Regions from separate parts of the Paenibacillus sp. FSL K6-1217 genome, predicted to be linked through region 2. Evidence: riboswitches for the same ligand, from Rfam matches in the RefSeq annotation. Region 2 holds a riboswitch; each other region holds the start of a gene.

Region 1 (4,509 bases), 590 kb from region 2:
TGGCCGACGGCCGTTAACAACATCCTGCAAGGGAGGGGCAGGCTACGCTGGACTTTACTTTTGCTTTAATTTTGAACTATGTTACAATCATGATTAATAGTTGTTAACAACACAATTGTTGACAACAGGTTTCATTAACTCTTACTTAGGAAGGTGATCCTACGATGTCTATTCAACAAATCCACACTAAGGATGAACTACAGCAATATATCGGGCAGCCCGGCAAAAAACTGCTCTTCAAGCACAGCACCACTTGTCCGATCAGCGCCAAGGCCAACGAGGAATTTCAGGCCTATGCACAGCATTCCGATACTCCTGCAGCCGTTGTCCATGTGATAGAAGACCGTTCTGTCTCCAATCAGATTGCCGAGGATTTCGGGATTAAGCATGAATCTCCGCAGATCTTCCTGCTGGAGGACAGCGAAGTCCGCTGGAACACCTCACACTGGAAGATTACCCAAAAAGCGATAAAGGAAGCAGTGGAGCAATGAGCGCGAACGTAATAGTCTATTCGACCACCGGCTGCAGCGAATGCAATCAGGTCAAGCAGCTGCTGGAGAGCAAGGGGATTCCCTTCGAGGTCCGGGATGTGATGACCAGCTCCGTCTATCAGGAAGAGGTCGAGCAGCTCGGCTTCATGGGCATTCCAGTCACCGTATCCGGGGACCGGGCGGTCAAGGGCTTCAATCTTCCTGAGCTTCAGGAGCTGATGGATGCTGCTGTTCTGTAATATACACAAAGGTGCTGTCCTCTCAACAGGAGCAGCACCTTTTTTGTTACGATTCATAGATGTTGAAATTGTATATTTATATATATCTGGAACAGGAGGATTGATCATGTGAAGTGGCTAGAAGGCGATGTTGCCGCCAAATGGCGCAAAGAAGGTCAACGTTATGCGGCCGGCGTCAATCAATATGTACATAAGGGACTGACTGAAGGCTGGGACAACGCGGGGAATGAGCCAGCAGAGGATACACGCGGGGCCCATGCCGCCAAAATCTATAAGATGATTCGGAGAGCTAACGAGCACAAGGAGCTTGCTGAGCTGCGGGAGCAGTTGCCGGCGGCAACGTGGCCGCTGGCCGGGCATTTTCAACATGAGATGCAGGCGATTCGCGGTATCCATTTCATAAGTGACGATGAAGTGGTGTTCAGCACCGGCTCACCCTGGGAGAACAATGCAGTGATGGCGGTGCAAGAGGATGTGATCTCCGTATTTAAGGAGTTTAGCCTGGTAGGGGCATCTCCCGACAATCAGTTCTATGCGCTGGCAGGCACGCAAGGAATTACCATTCTGCAATCCATGAACAGCGCATTACAGGGAGAAGTAGTGGCCGAGCTTTCGTGGCGGGAGCTGAATGGAACGATTCAAGCGCTGGACCCGGACTTTACCGTTTTGAACATAGACCGCCTGGATCAGGAGTTACCCTTGGAGCAAGTCATTCCTTTTAACGGAGGACAGGCGTTATTGCTGGTCACCAGCCAGGGAATTTTCCTGGTAGAGCATTCGCCAGAGAAGCCGTTGAATGTGAAATTGCTGCATCCTGATCTCGAAGAATATAAGGAAGATGAGCTGGAGCATATCGGGATTGATATGGCGCATGGCGCCGTTTCTCCGGATGAACGATGGATTGCCTATGGCAGCCAGGGCAGTGATCATCTTTTATATGACACTACCACAGGGCAGGTTCACTTATTCAACCCGGAATCCAGTTATCCGCACTATACTCTATTTACGAAGGACCAGCGCAGCGTATGGTATAATGCTTGCCACTTCTACAACGGAGCTACCCTTGCCGTGCCGCTTGAACATCTGGAAGTTGGAAAGCCCGCGGCAGACCAGGAATATCCAGTCGTGAACGAGGAGGCGCGGGTGTATGCGGCGGCAGCGCTGAAGGACGGTGTTGTGATTGGCGATGCCTATGGCTACTTGAGGCTCATTGATACAGAGGGGCAGGAGCTGTGGCGTTATTATGCCGGAAGCACCATTTCAGGGTTAGCTGTCAATCGGGATGAGACCTTGCTGGCCGTGGGAACTTACGGAGGGATGCTGCACTTCCTGGATCTTCATGCCTCAGCACGCAGTGACTATGAAATTACAACAGGAACGGTTCGTGAGGTCAAGCGGATCATTGCCTGGAAAAAACAGGATATTCCCCTTTGGTGGTGATCTGACAACGGCCTGCAAAAATAAAAAACGGCGATTGCGCGAGATAAATGGCAGATAATCTGCTACATATATGAGTTTTGGCTTCCATATGCATAGCCAGTCAGTCATTTGCTGAAAACAAGGCGAATTGCACTCTTTTCCATTTTTACAAACCCCCTCCGAACAGAGTATGATTCGTGTTGAAAGCATTTGAACACATTCATGAAAATGAGCATATGCATGCACGCTGAATTTCCGTCATGTGGAAAACGGGGGAACCATCCGGCCGTCAGGCCGACTTGGGGTGAATCCGAAGGAGAATGCCACGCGCAGGTCTCCGGCAGGTAGGGCGACTCTCACCGTCCGAATCCGACAGCTAACCTCGTAAGCGCCAAGAGAGAGCCCTGATCCGCCACGCTTTGTGCCAGGCATTTGAAGCCTGTGACCCACAACCGCAGCAGAGGTCCTCCTCTGGCCTGCGGTTTTTTGCGCGCTCGAATGAACGTAACAGTACAGATCCAGGAAGGAACGTGACCACATGCCTGACCCCTTATCGCCCAAGGCAGCTACCGCTGCCGGATTCACCCACTATATCGAACAATATAGCGGTTCTGTCTATGCGCTTAGCTGCCTGCTGCTGGAAAAAGGCGCCCGCGCCGAGCAAGCCGCAACCGCCACCTTCGTGGCCCTCCATCCACTGTGGCTGAAGGGCGCCCTGTCAGGAGACGCCGCTGCTCCGGCTGCCTACAGGGAGTGCATCCGCCAATGCGCCGTGCTGGCGCGGGACCGCAGCCGCTGCTCCGCTGCCCTGCTCTCCTGGGAGGATCAGCTTGCCAGTGCCCTATGGTACGGCATCCAGCTCCCCCTGACCGAGATCAGCCAGATCCTGGAGTGCAGCGTCCCCGAGCTGAAGGCCCGGCTTAGAGGTATACGCGAACAGATGGCAGCCGCACATTCAGCACTGCCTGCTGTCCACCGCCCTTCGGCGGGTTGAGACTGGGATGGGAATAACGCGGGATACGCGGGCTATAGGAAAGAGTGCGGCAGAAGGAGATGGCTGTGGGGAATCAGGGTATGGAGGCGGCAGAAGGAGATGGCTGTGGCGGAATCAGGGTACGGAGTCGGCAGAAGGAGATGGCTGTGGCGGAATCAGGGTACGGAGTCGGCAGAAGGAGATGGCGGGCGGGCTGCGGACTACAGATCCGCTATTTCGGCAAATGAGACTATTCTGAAGTCCGTGCGGACTGAGAGGCGCTTATTTAACCCATTCCGCCTCATTTTCCGCTCCACCCAGCCCGTTAACGTCCTCTCAGTCCGCAACGGGGAGATAATCGGTCTTTTTCACAAAATAAGGGCCTCTGAGTCCGCCTACAAAACAAAAAAGCATCGACATCCGCCGCGACTTAGTCCTTGACTCTCAGCACCAGTACGCACCCATACTGTGCCTGGCTCACCTTACATAGCTCAACCATCCCATGAACTGATCCTGTCTTCGCCAACCGTTCAGTACATAGAACTCAGCTCTTGCCTTTCCCGCTCTTTCCACCCTTACCGCCCTTGGCAAACCGCCAAAAGGCCATACAGCAGCCGAGCAGGCCAACTCCGAGCAGAAGGGTCTGTAACGCCCCCAGCCAAGCCGATTGATCCGACGGGATCAGGCTGCTGATAATGATGAGCAGGATCGAGGCCGCGACCAGCACGGGGGTTTGTCTACTTTTCTTCACAATCATTCACCACTCCTAAAGACTAATACTATTAAGGTACACTATCTGTCGGGGTTTAACCAGTTTAGGTGGGGTTGGCTGCATATGACCTTCACACAATTCTATCCATTGGCGAGACGCAGATATGAACTGCATTGCAAACCAAGGTTATTATAGATATAATATATCTATAATAACCTTTAAATTCAATGTAAGGAGCGACAACGATGACAGAGTTCTGGGAATCCAGTTTTATAGAGAAACATACGATGTGGGGATTTGAACCTGCTGACTCGGCAATCCTGGCCAAGGATTTTTTTATTCAGCATAAGGTGAAGGACCTGCTTATCCCCGGGATAGGCTATGGCAGGAATGCACAGGTTTTTATGGATCATGGGATAGATGTAACAGGAATTGAGATCTCACAAACGGCGATTGGTCTGGCGCGGCAGCACGGGCTGGATATGCGTATTCATCACGGCCCGGTAGCGGATATGCCTTTTGACAGCAAACTCTATGACGGTATATTCTGCTATGGGCTGATTCACTTATTGAATCGTCGTGAGCGCGGGAAGTTTATTCAGGATTGTTACAATCAGCTGAAGCCGGGCGGATATATGATCTTCACAGCCGTCTCCAAAAAAGCCCCGATGTTCG
Region 2 (4,509 bases):
CTGGATGAAGCCTTGATGCAGACGGCCTTCATGCAGTGGACGCTGGAGGAGGATGCCATCCTGAGCGACTTGTGCAGCCGGTTTATCCATCGTAAACTGTATAAATATGTGGAGATGGAGCATCTGGATGCAGGCACGATTGACGAAATCCGCCGCAGCTTCGCCGATGCCGGACTACGGCCCGATTATGACCTGGAAATTGATTATCCCACCGATCTTCCATATGATGTGTTCCGTCCGGGAGACGGTTTTGACAGCAAACAGATTCTGCTTCTGGACAGGCATGAGCGGCTGCGGGAAATCTCCGAGGTCTCGGATATTGTACGCTCCATCAGCGGCATTCACCGCGGCAGATACCATTTATATTTTCCGCAGGACAGGCTGCAGCAAGCCCTTCCACAGCTCCCGCCGTCCATCGCAGAGATTTTTGCCAAATAATCAGCTTAAGCTTGGAATTATAGATAGAACAACAGGCCGAAAGGATGTAATGAAATGCAGTTATTCGACACACATACCCATCTGGATGCTCCGCAATTCGACGAAGACCGCGAAGAGGTCATTGCCCGGGCGCTGGAAGCTGGAGTCAGCAAGATGATCAACATCGGCTTTAACCGGGACACGATACCGACGACTATGCAGCTTGCCGAGAAATATGATTATATTTATGCAGCCGTAGGCTGGCATCCCCAGGATGCCATCAGTATGAAGGACGGAGACCTGGAATGGATTGCCTCCCTGTGCGCTCATCCCAAGGTGGTCGCCATCGGGGAGATCGGGCTGGATTATTACTGGGACACCTCCCCTAAGGATGTGCAGCATGAAGTATTCCGCAAGCAGATCGGGCTTGCCCGTGAGCTGAAGATGCCGATCTGTATTCATAACCGTGATGCGCATGAAGATGTGATCCGCATCCTCCGTGAGGAGAAGGCGGACGAGGTTGGCGGCGTAATGCATTCCTTCTCCGGCAGCTGGGAAAGTGCCAAGATGTGTCTGGACCTGGGCTTCCATCTTTCCTTCGGAGGACCGATTACGTTTAAGAATGCAAGGGTGCCCAAAGAGGTGCTTGCCCAGACTCCGCTGGACCGGCTGTTGATCGAAACGGACTCGCCTTACCTGACTCCGCACCCGTATCGGGGCAAGCGAAATGAGTCCGCTCATGTGAGACTGGTAGCGGAGGCAGCCGCGGCAATAAAAGGGATTGAATTACAGGAATTGGCGGAAATTACGTATGCGAACGCACTGGAACTATTTGGAATACTCTGAAAACAGGAGTAAAATCGGTGAAAAATGAAGTATAGCGGATATATTAAACTTTTATGACGCCAAAACGGCCGAATATTACAATATTTTAATCAATTTTTTACGTAAACGTGGTTGAATCGTCCTTTACAACATGTATCAAAACAGGATATCATCTTTTCAGTGCAGTGAGCTGTTGTAACTGTGACAGTCACTTTTTCATGGATCGTCTCGCTGAGTCTCCGAACGGAGAACGGGGGAACCAATAATGCTCTGCCGCATGAACGTACAAGAGTAAGACACAGAATTGCCGCAGGCATTATTTGATTTCTTTACGTGGTCTTTGGGGTGAATTTGAGGGCAACCGCCGTGAGCGGGTGACCTAAGATAGGGCGTCTCTCTTATGCCCGAACCCGACAGCTAACCCCGTAAGCGCAAGTAAGAGAGGAAACCTCGTGCATAAGCATTCCGACGTATTTGACACCGGAGAAGCCACGAAAGAGTCCTCTAATGAGCTCTTTTTAGGCTTCTTTTGTTTTGAATAATGCGAATGCTCCCGGCATACTGTTATATAACAGATCTCCGGAAGTCATTATGCCGAGCAGGCGATCCATGAGCAGGAAACGCTGAAGGAAGTGCGGGCGTATCCTGTTGCAATCTCAAACCTAGTTTCGTCAGAAGTGATACAGTCACCTTGAACTAACTTGGACGACGGGGCTATGTAAGGAGGATGGAGAGAGTGGGCGTATTCCAACCAGAGGTATCCCATGATTCGCAATCATCCAGCAGGTCTTTCGCATTACGGTTGAAGCAAGTAAATCCCCGCGTAGTTTTACTTGCCGGTGTGGCAGCGATTGTGATCGCACTGTTAATTCTGCTGTACGTACACGGTCAGAGCAAGAAAGAAATTACTCTAGTAATAGACGGACAGGTACAGACACTGGAGACGCGGGAAGCGCTGTTCAGTGATGTGCTGGCTAAGGAACAGATTTCGCTGCAGGCGCATGATGAATTATCTATTGGCCTTAGTGATGAAATAAAAGACGGCGACCGTATCGTGATTAACACTGCGCAAAAGTTCGCTCTTACCGTAGACGGGAAGACCGAGACGTTATTTACGACCGAGGATACCATTGGTCAGGCCATCGACAAATTGGGCTACAGCCTGGAAGGCCTAGACAAGATTTACCCTTCGCTAGAAACCGCAGTATCTGCCGACATGGAAATCAAAATTGTCCGTATTAACAAGGATGTGGTTCAACGGACAACCAATTTGCCTTTCCGGGTAATCAAGACAGCAGACCCCTCGTTGACCAAGGGAACCGTAAGAGTGGCACAGGCAGGTAAGCCGGGCGTCATGATCCAGCACATCGAGAAGATCTATCAAGATGGCGAGCTGGCATCCATGCGCATGATCGGCAAGGAAGTACAGACGGTAACCAAGGATAAAGTCATTGCCATTGGAACCAAGCCGCTTCCCAAACCCGTTCCTGTTGTTGCCAAAGTTTCCAAACCTGTAACAACCTCCAAGTCATCTAAAGCCAGCGCAAAGGCCAGCAATGTTACCAGTAAGGCTGGTGTGGATTTCGAATACAAAAGAATGATTAAGAACGTATCGATGACCGCGTATTCCTCGCAGGAACCGGGTATCGGAACACGTACCGCCTCCGGCACACGCGTAACGGAAGGCCGCACTATAGCTGTAGATCCAAGGATTATACCGATTGGCTGGTGGGTGTACATTGAGGGATTAGGGTTTCGCCGAGCAGAGGATACCGGCGGTGCCATCAAAGGCAACAAGGTGGACGTCTATTACGATTCACTGAGCCATGCCCGTAATTTCGGCCGTAAGTCGCGGACACTCTATGTGATCGGACCTGTGAAGCCGGAGTTGAACTAGGGCGGAAAGTCTTTTGCAAATTAGCGGTTAATACGATATAGTGAGGGAAGCACTTACGAAACTCTAGAGAGCTGCCGCTCATCACTTATACATTCTTTAGCCAAAAAGAAGGGGAGCGAATCCTCTTCTTTTTGCGTTCTGGAGTAAGGAGTAAAATTATTTATGATTAAAGAGCTAATTGTGGTTGAAGGGAAAAGCGATACCGTTGCCGTTAAGCGTGCGGTAGAGGCAGATACGATTGAAACCGGGGGCTCGGCCGTGGACCGCAAGGTCATTGCCAAGATTACACTAGCTATGGAGCGCAGGGGAGTAATCATTCTTACAGACCCCGATCATGCCGGAGAGCGAATCCGCAAAATCGTCGCGGCCAAGGTGCCGGGCTGCAAGCATGCCTTCATCCCGGAGAAGGATGCCACCCGTAAGGGGGATATTGGGATCGAGAACGCGTCGCCTGAGGCTATCCGCCATGCGCTGGAGCATGTGCATACCTCCTTCGAGGGAGCGCCGGCCATCATTGGGCTGGACGAGCTCATGGCTGCAGGGCTGATGGTGCATCCCCGGGCGGCCGAGCGCAGAATGCAGCTTGGCAATCTGCTCGGTATCGGTTATTGCAATGGCAAGCAGCTGTACAAACGTCTGGCGATGTTCGGCATTACCCGCGAAGAATTCGCGCAGGCCCTCGCCCAAATTGATCAGGGAGGCATTACTTCATGAGCGGTACCGAGAACATCTCGTCCCCAACAAGAACCAAAGCGATAATTCAGCGTTACGGCTTCTCCTTCAAAAAAAGCCTGGGCCAGAACTTTCTGATTGATCAGAATATTCTGGACAAAATAGTGGATGCTGCCGGTCTTGATAGTACAGCCGGTGCGCTGGAGATCGGCCCGGGTATCGGAGCCTTGACGGAACGGCTCGCAATGACGGCCGGAGCCGTCACTGCGGTGGAGATTGACCGCAGGCTGATTCCTATCCTTAGGGATGTCTTGTCGCCCTATCCCCATGTGAAGGTCCGTAATGATGATGTGCTCAAGGTGAACCTGCAGGAGCTGTTCGCCGAGGATTTCGCGGGCAGGGACCGGGTAAGTGTCGTAGCCAACCTGCCGTATTATGTGACTACACCTATCCTTATGAAGCTGCTGGAAGAGAAGCTGCCGCTGGATAACATCGTCGTGATGATCCAGAAGGAGGTTGCCGAGCGTATGGCGGCGTCTCCGGGCGGCAAGGAGTACGGCAGCCTGAGTATTGCCGTGCAGTATTACAGCGAGCCTGAGCTGGTCTGTATCGTGCCGCGTACGGTGTTCATCCCGCAGCCGAATGTAGAGTCTGCGGTGATACGCCTGAAGGTCAGAGAGCGTCCTCCGGTGGAGGTA
Region 3 (4,509 bases), 3.4 Mb from region 2:
CAGATAATCCTCCAGATAAGAAGCAATGACACGCTGCGGATTAGCAGGGACGGTCACCTTATGCCCCATGGCATCCGTTACAGTCTTCTCCACGGCGGCTGCGACGGTTGCTGCCGGCGCCATAGTAGCCTCCACCGTTGCCGTTGGCGCGGCAGTTGCTGCACCGTTACTGCCTGCATTGCTATTATTATTTCCACAAGCGGACAGCAGCAGCGTTGTAGTCATAAGTCCGGCCACCGCCAGTTTCCCGCTTATTGATCCTTGCAGGTTGAACGAAAACATTGAATTCCCTCCTGTATGTTGCCTTCATGATTGGCAAAAGTCCTGTTACCTTTACCTTGTCTATACTGATGATATTGATTCTCATTCTCTATGTCAACCAATAACTTAAAATAACGTCAAAACGGCCGTCTCCGCATCAAGCAGAAACAGCCGTTTATCGTTTATATAATAAGGAAGCTTTATTTATGCAGGTGATACGGAACCGTGGCGATTACAATATCCTTCTGATTCATCAGATAAGAGCGGATGAACAAGCTGGTCTGATTATGCAGTACAGCCTGCCACCAGTGCTTGGTTACGAACTGCGGAATCAGGACGGTAATATGATCTGTTGAAGCGGTCTTCCATTCTACCGTATCGATGAATTTCACCAGCGGGCGGATAATGCTGCGGTAGCGGGAGCGCAGGACAATCAGCCGTACTCCGGGGTTCCACTCCTCCCACTTCTGTTCCATCTTGTGAATCTCTTCTTCATCGAACCCTACATATACAGCGACCACATTATTGGTCAAGGACTTCGCATAGCTGATCGAATGCAGGACAGCGCGGGTTACACCGGCGACAGGAACGACAACGGTGCTTCCTTTGATACAAGGCTTGTCGGTAGCCGGACAGATCCGCAATTGGTCGGCAATATTCATATAATGGCGGTGAATCCGGTGGAACACGATGATCACAACCGGCAGGAAGATGAAGGCCATCCACACGCTGGAGAATTTGGTGATAATGAAGATCAGTGTAATTGTTAACGTGGTGAGCATACCGACCGTATTCACGGCGAACTTGCTCTGCCAGCCTTTCGGCTTCGTTCTGTACCATTGGACCATCATTCCCAGCTGCGACAGCGTGAACGGAATGAATACCCCTACTGCATATAAGGGAATGAGTCCTTCCGTATTCCCGTGAAATGCCGCTACCAGCACAGCCGACATCACGCCGAGGAAAATAATCCCGTTAGAGAAGCCCAGCCGGTCGCCGCGTACCATGAACGCATGGGGCAGATATTTGTCTTTGGCGAACATGAACGCCAGCAGCGGGAAGGCCGAGTACGCCGTATTGGCTGCCAGGAACAGGATCACCGCCGTAATGCCCTGGATGAAGAAGTACAGCCCGCCCCGTCCGAAGGTAGACTCGGTAATCTGTGAGACTACCGTGGCCTTCTCATTAGGCATGATGCCGTACCAGTAAGCGAGCAGCGTAATGCCTGTGAACATCACCCCGAGAATGAGGCCCATAAGCATCAGCGTTTTGGCTGCATTTTTCTCCGCCGGCGCTTTGAAGTTAGGAATGGCATTGGAGACCGCTTCTACCCCGGTCAGGGCGGAACAGCCGGAGCTGAACGCCTTCAGCAGCAGGAACATACTCACGTTCGACACTGCCGAACCAATCTCGGGAACCTGGGCATGAGCCCCGCCGGTTGCATATTTGATGAACCCCGCGATAATCAGCACGAAGATGGAGACGACGAACAGATAGACCGGGATGGCGATGAAGGAAGCCGATTCGGTCACCCCGCGCAGGTTGACAATCGTTAAGAGCAGAATAACGGATACCGCTATAAGTACACTATGATTATGAAGATTTGGAAAAGCCGAAGTGATCGCATCCGTCCCCGCCGAGGCGCTTACCGCCACCGTCAGAATGTAATCCACCAGAAGCGAGCCGCCGGCCAGTAAGCCGGTATGAACCCCAAGATTGGTCTTGGCCACGATATAGGCACCTCCGCCCTGCGGATAAGCGAAGATCGTCTGCCGGTAGGACAGAATCAGAATGGCCAGCAAGCCCAGTACGGCTAATGCAATTGGCAATGAGTACCAGATAGCGGTGAACCCGGCGGCCACCAGTACAATCAGAATTTGTTCTGTTCCGTAGGCTACAGACGAGAGCGCATCAGAAGACAGAACAGCCAGTGCTTTCACCTTGGATAACTTTTCATGATCGAGTTCGTTCGACTTCATCGGACGCCCGATCAATAGTCGTTTTACCTTGCTTACCATTGTAGTAACAGTTCCTCTCTTGGTTAAGTTGAAACGGGGTTTCCGTGCGCTGTTTTCATAAGTGGATTTCATAAATGCAGGCAACAAAATAAGCATACGGAAATGATCCGCATGCCTTAGAGTGCATGGTCATTATCCCACTAGTGGCTTACGAGGTTAGCTGGCGGATTCGGACTGTGGTAGCCCTACGGTTACAGGCCCTTGCGGCCTGACCGATTCACCCCTTTTGGCCTTGGCCAAAGTGTGGTTCCCCCGTTTTTCCTTCCGGAAAATTCAGCGCATATTCAACTTCTCACAAGGACTAATATTAAGCTACAATACGTCTTCCGTAAAGCGTGGAAACAAATGAAAAAAGAATGAAAAGAACTCAAAACAACCAAATCCATCATCCGGTATGTCCTGATCTTTCATTCTCTTTCATTATCCCTGTAACACGTGATTTTACAGGGTTTTTGCTTATTATTTTTTGCTAAAATTAAGGGTATTCTCTTCTCTTCCTTCTGCCCGGCAGCTTCTTACTCCGCGTCCTCTTCTTTGCGGCCGTTCCAGAGCAGAATGGAGATTAAAGCAAAGGCTATCAGTGCCAGCAGAGGGATCGTTATAAATCCGAACCAATTCAGATAATCCTTGTTGCACGGTACGCCGATGGTACAGGGAAGCACCTTGCTGAGCGCCGGTATTTTCTGCTCCGCATAATGATAAATAGAGATGCTGCCGCCGATCAGACTGAGGGGGAGCACATAAGGAATGATCCGCTTGTCCGCCCGGTAGGTGGCGATCCCCAGCAGGAACAGCTGCGGGTACATGAAGATACGCTGGAACCAGCACAGCTTGCAGGGCTCGTAATGAAGGACCTCACTGAGATACAGGCTTCCCGCTACAGCAACCACACAGACGAACCAAGCCAAGTAGAGACAGTTACGCCGGCAGAAGGCAGAGAAGGCGGTCATGGGGTAGTCGCAGCTCCCGCTGCTGCCTGGATCTTGGCGTCAATCTCCTCCATATCGAACGGCTTCTGCACCTTGATGCCGTTCACGAACAAGGAAGGCGTATTCGTTACGCCCGCATCGGTGCCGGCCTTAATATCCCTGTCCAGCTCCTTCTCGTAGGTGCGTTCATCAATATCCTTGCGCAGCAGGTCGTAATCCACTGGCAGCTCCAGCTGCTTGGCGAGACTAACCAGGAAGTCAGGCGTAGCCCATTCTTTGTCCTCTGCACCCTGATTCGCATAGATGGCATCGAAGTATTTCCAGAAGGCTTCCTGATTCTGGTGATAGACCGACCGCGCAGCCAGTGTGGCTGTTCTGGAATCCGTACCGAGGAAGGCCAGGTTCACGAAATAGAAGGCTGCTTTATCCTGATCCACATACTGCTTAACGATCTGCGGCTTAATCCCTCCTGTAAACTGGGCACAGGCTGGGCACTTATAATCGCCGAACTCGACAATCTTCACCGGAGCATCCTCCTTGCCAAGCCGCAGCATTTCACTGTAATTGAAGGCCAGCGGCTTACTGTCTGAGCCGGCAGGCGAAGAATCCTTCGAAGCCAGCATGAATAATCCTACAAAAATAATGATGACGATGGCTACCGTACTCACGATCAGAATTCTCGTCTTCTGCTTCTGCTGCTCCAGCTCTGCCCTGCGCTTCTCCTGCTTGCTCATTTGAGGAGCCGTGACATGGTTTTTTTTCGTTTTGCTCAAAGAGAGTTCCTTTCCGTCCTCTGGACTGTCGTGATAAAAGAATAGTTACTTTCAAATTATATAATGTTCACTCTCTTGTTGGCAATCGCTGTATTATACAGCCTCGTTGTCCTCCGCCTTCTCCCCGTTCCCTGTATCCTTGCCGAAGAAGACCTCCGGGGAATCCTCCAGCGACTGCAGCCTGATTCTGAAGAAGAACTGCGTGCCGCCTCCCGCTGCCGGCTCTGCCCAGATCTCTCCTTGCATCAGGTCCACCAGCTTCTTGCAGATCGCAAGCCCCAGACCCGTGCCCGGGTATTTGCGGGTATGCGACCCGTCCACCTGGGAGAAGGACTGGAAGAGCAGCTGCAGCTTATCCGGTGAGATGCCAATGCCGGTATCGCGCACCATAAATTGCAGCGCCTGAGCGGCCTCCCGGACGCCATAGGACTCCACCTTAACCGTCACCGTACCAGAGGGCGTGAATTTCACAGCATTGCCGATCAGGTTGATCAGAATCTGGCGGATACGCTTAATATCCCCGGTGTA

Evidence for each region. A riboswitch is a leader RNA that binds a small molecule or an ion and turns the genes downstream of it on or off. The one in region 2 is predicted to bind cyclic di-AMP.
Region 1: another riboswitch for cyclic di-AMP. It lies ahead of MHH28_RS25405 (hypothetical protein); the one in region 2 lies ahead of MHH28_RS22800 (3D domain-containing protein).
Region 3: another riboswitch for cyclic di-AMP. It lies ahead of MHH28_RS07365 (APC family permease); the one in region 2 lies ahead of MHH28_RS22800 (3D domain-containing protein).

What each region holds. Positions count from the first base shown of each region.
Region 1 covers NZ_CP150271.1:5,745,364-5,749,872, reverse strand. The annotation lists gene ytxJ (bacillithiol system redox-active protein YtxJ) at 165-491, shown strand; gene MHH28_RS25415 (glutaredoxin family protein) at 488-730, shown strand; gene MHH28_RS25410 (hypothetical protein) at 839-2,170, shown strand; cyclic di-AMP (ydaO/yuaA leader) riboswitch at 2,385-2,554, shown strand; gene MHH28_RS25405 (hypothetical protein) at 2,688-3,143, shown strand; gene MHH28_RS25400 (hypothetical protein) at 3,224-3,370, shown strand; gene MHH28_RS25395 (hypothetical protein) at 3,667-3,873, opposite strand; gene MHH28_RS25390 (class I SAM-dependent methyltransferase) at 4,080-4,509, shown strand, end outside.
Region 2 covers NZ_CP150271.1:5,158,358-5,162,866, forward strand. The annotation lists gene MHH28_RS22790 (HD domain-containing protein) at 1-438, shown strand, start outside; gene MHH28_RS22795 (TatD family hydrolase) at 493-1,263, shown strand; cyclic di-AMP (ydaO/yuaA leader) riboswitch at 1,462-1,689, shown strand; gene MHH28_RS22800 (3D domain-containing protein) at 1,979-3,139, shown strand; gene rnmV (ribonuclease M5) at 3,302-3,853, shown strand; gene rsmA (16S rRNA (adenine(1518)-N(6)/adenine(1519)-N(6))-dimethyltransferase RsmA) at 3,850-4,509, shown strand, end outside.
Region 3 covers NZ_CP150271.1:1,715,253-1,719,761, forward strand. The annotation lists gene MHH28_RS07360 (ABC transporter substrate-binding protein) at 1-282, opposite strand, end outside; gene MHH28_RS07365 (APC family permease) at 462-2,279, opposite strand; cyclic di-AMP (ydaO/yuaA leader) riboswitch at 2,409-2,568, opposite strand; gene MHH28_RS07370 (disulfide oxidoreductase) at 2,795-3,229, opposite strand; gene MHH28_RS07375 (DsbA family protein) at 3,226-3,981, opposite strand; gene MHH28_RS07380 (ATP-binding protein) at 4,075-4,509, opposite strand, start outside.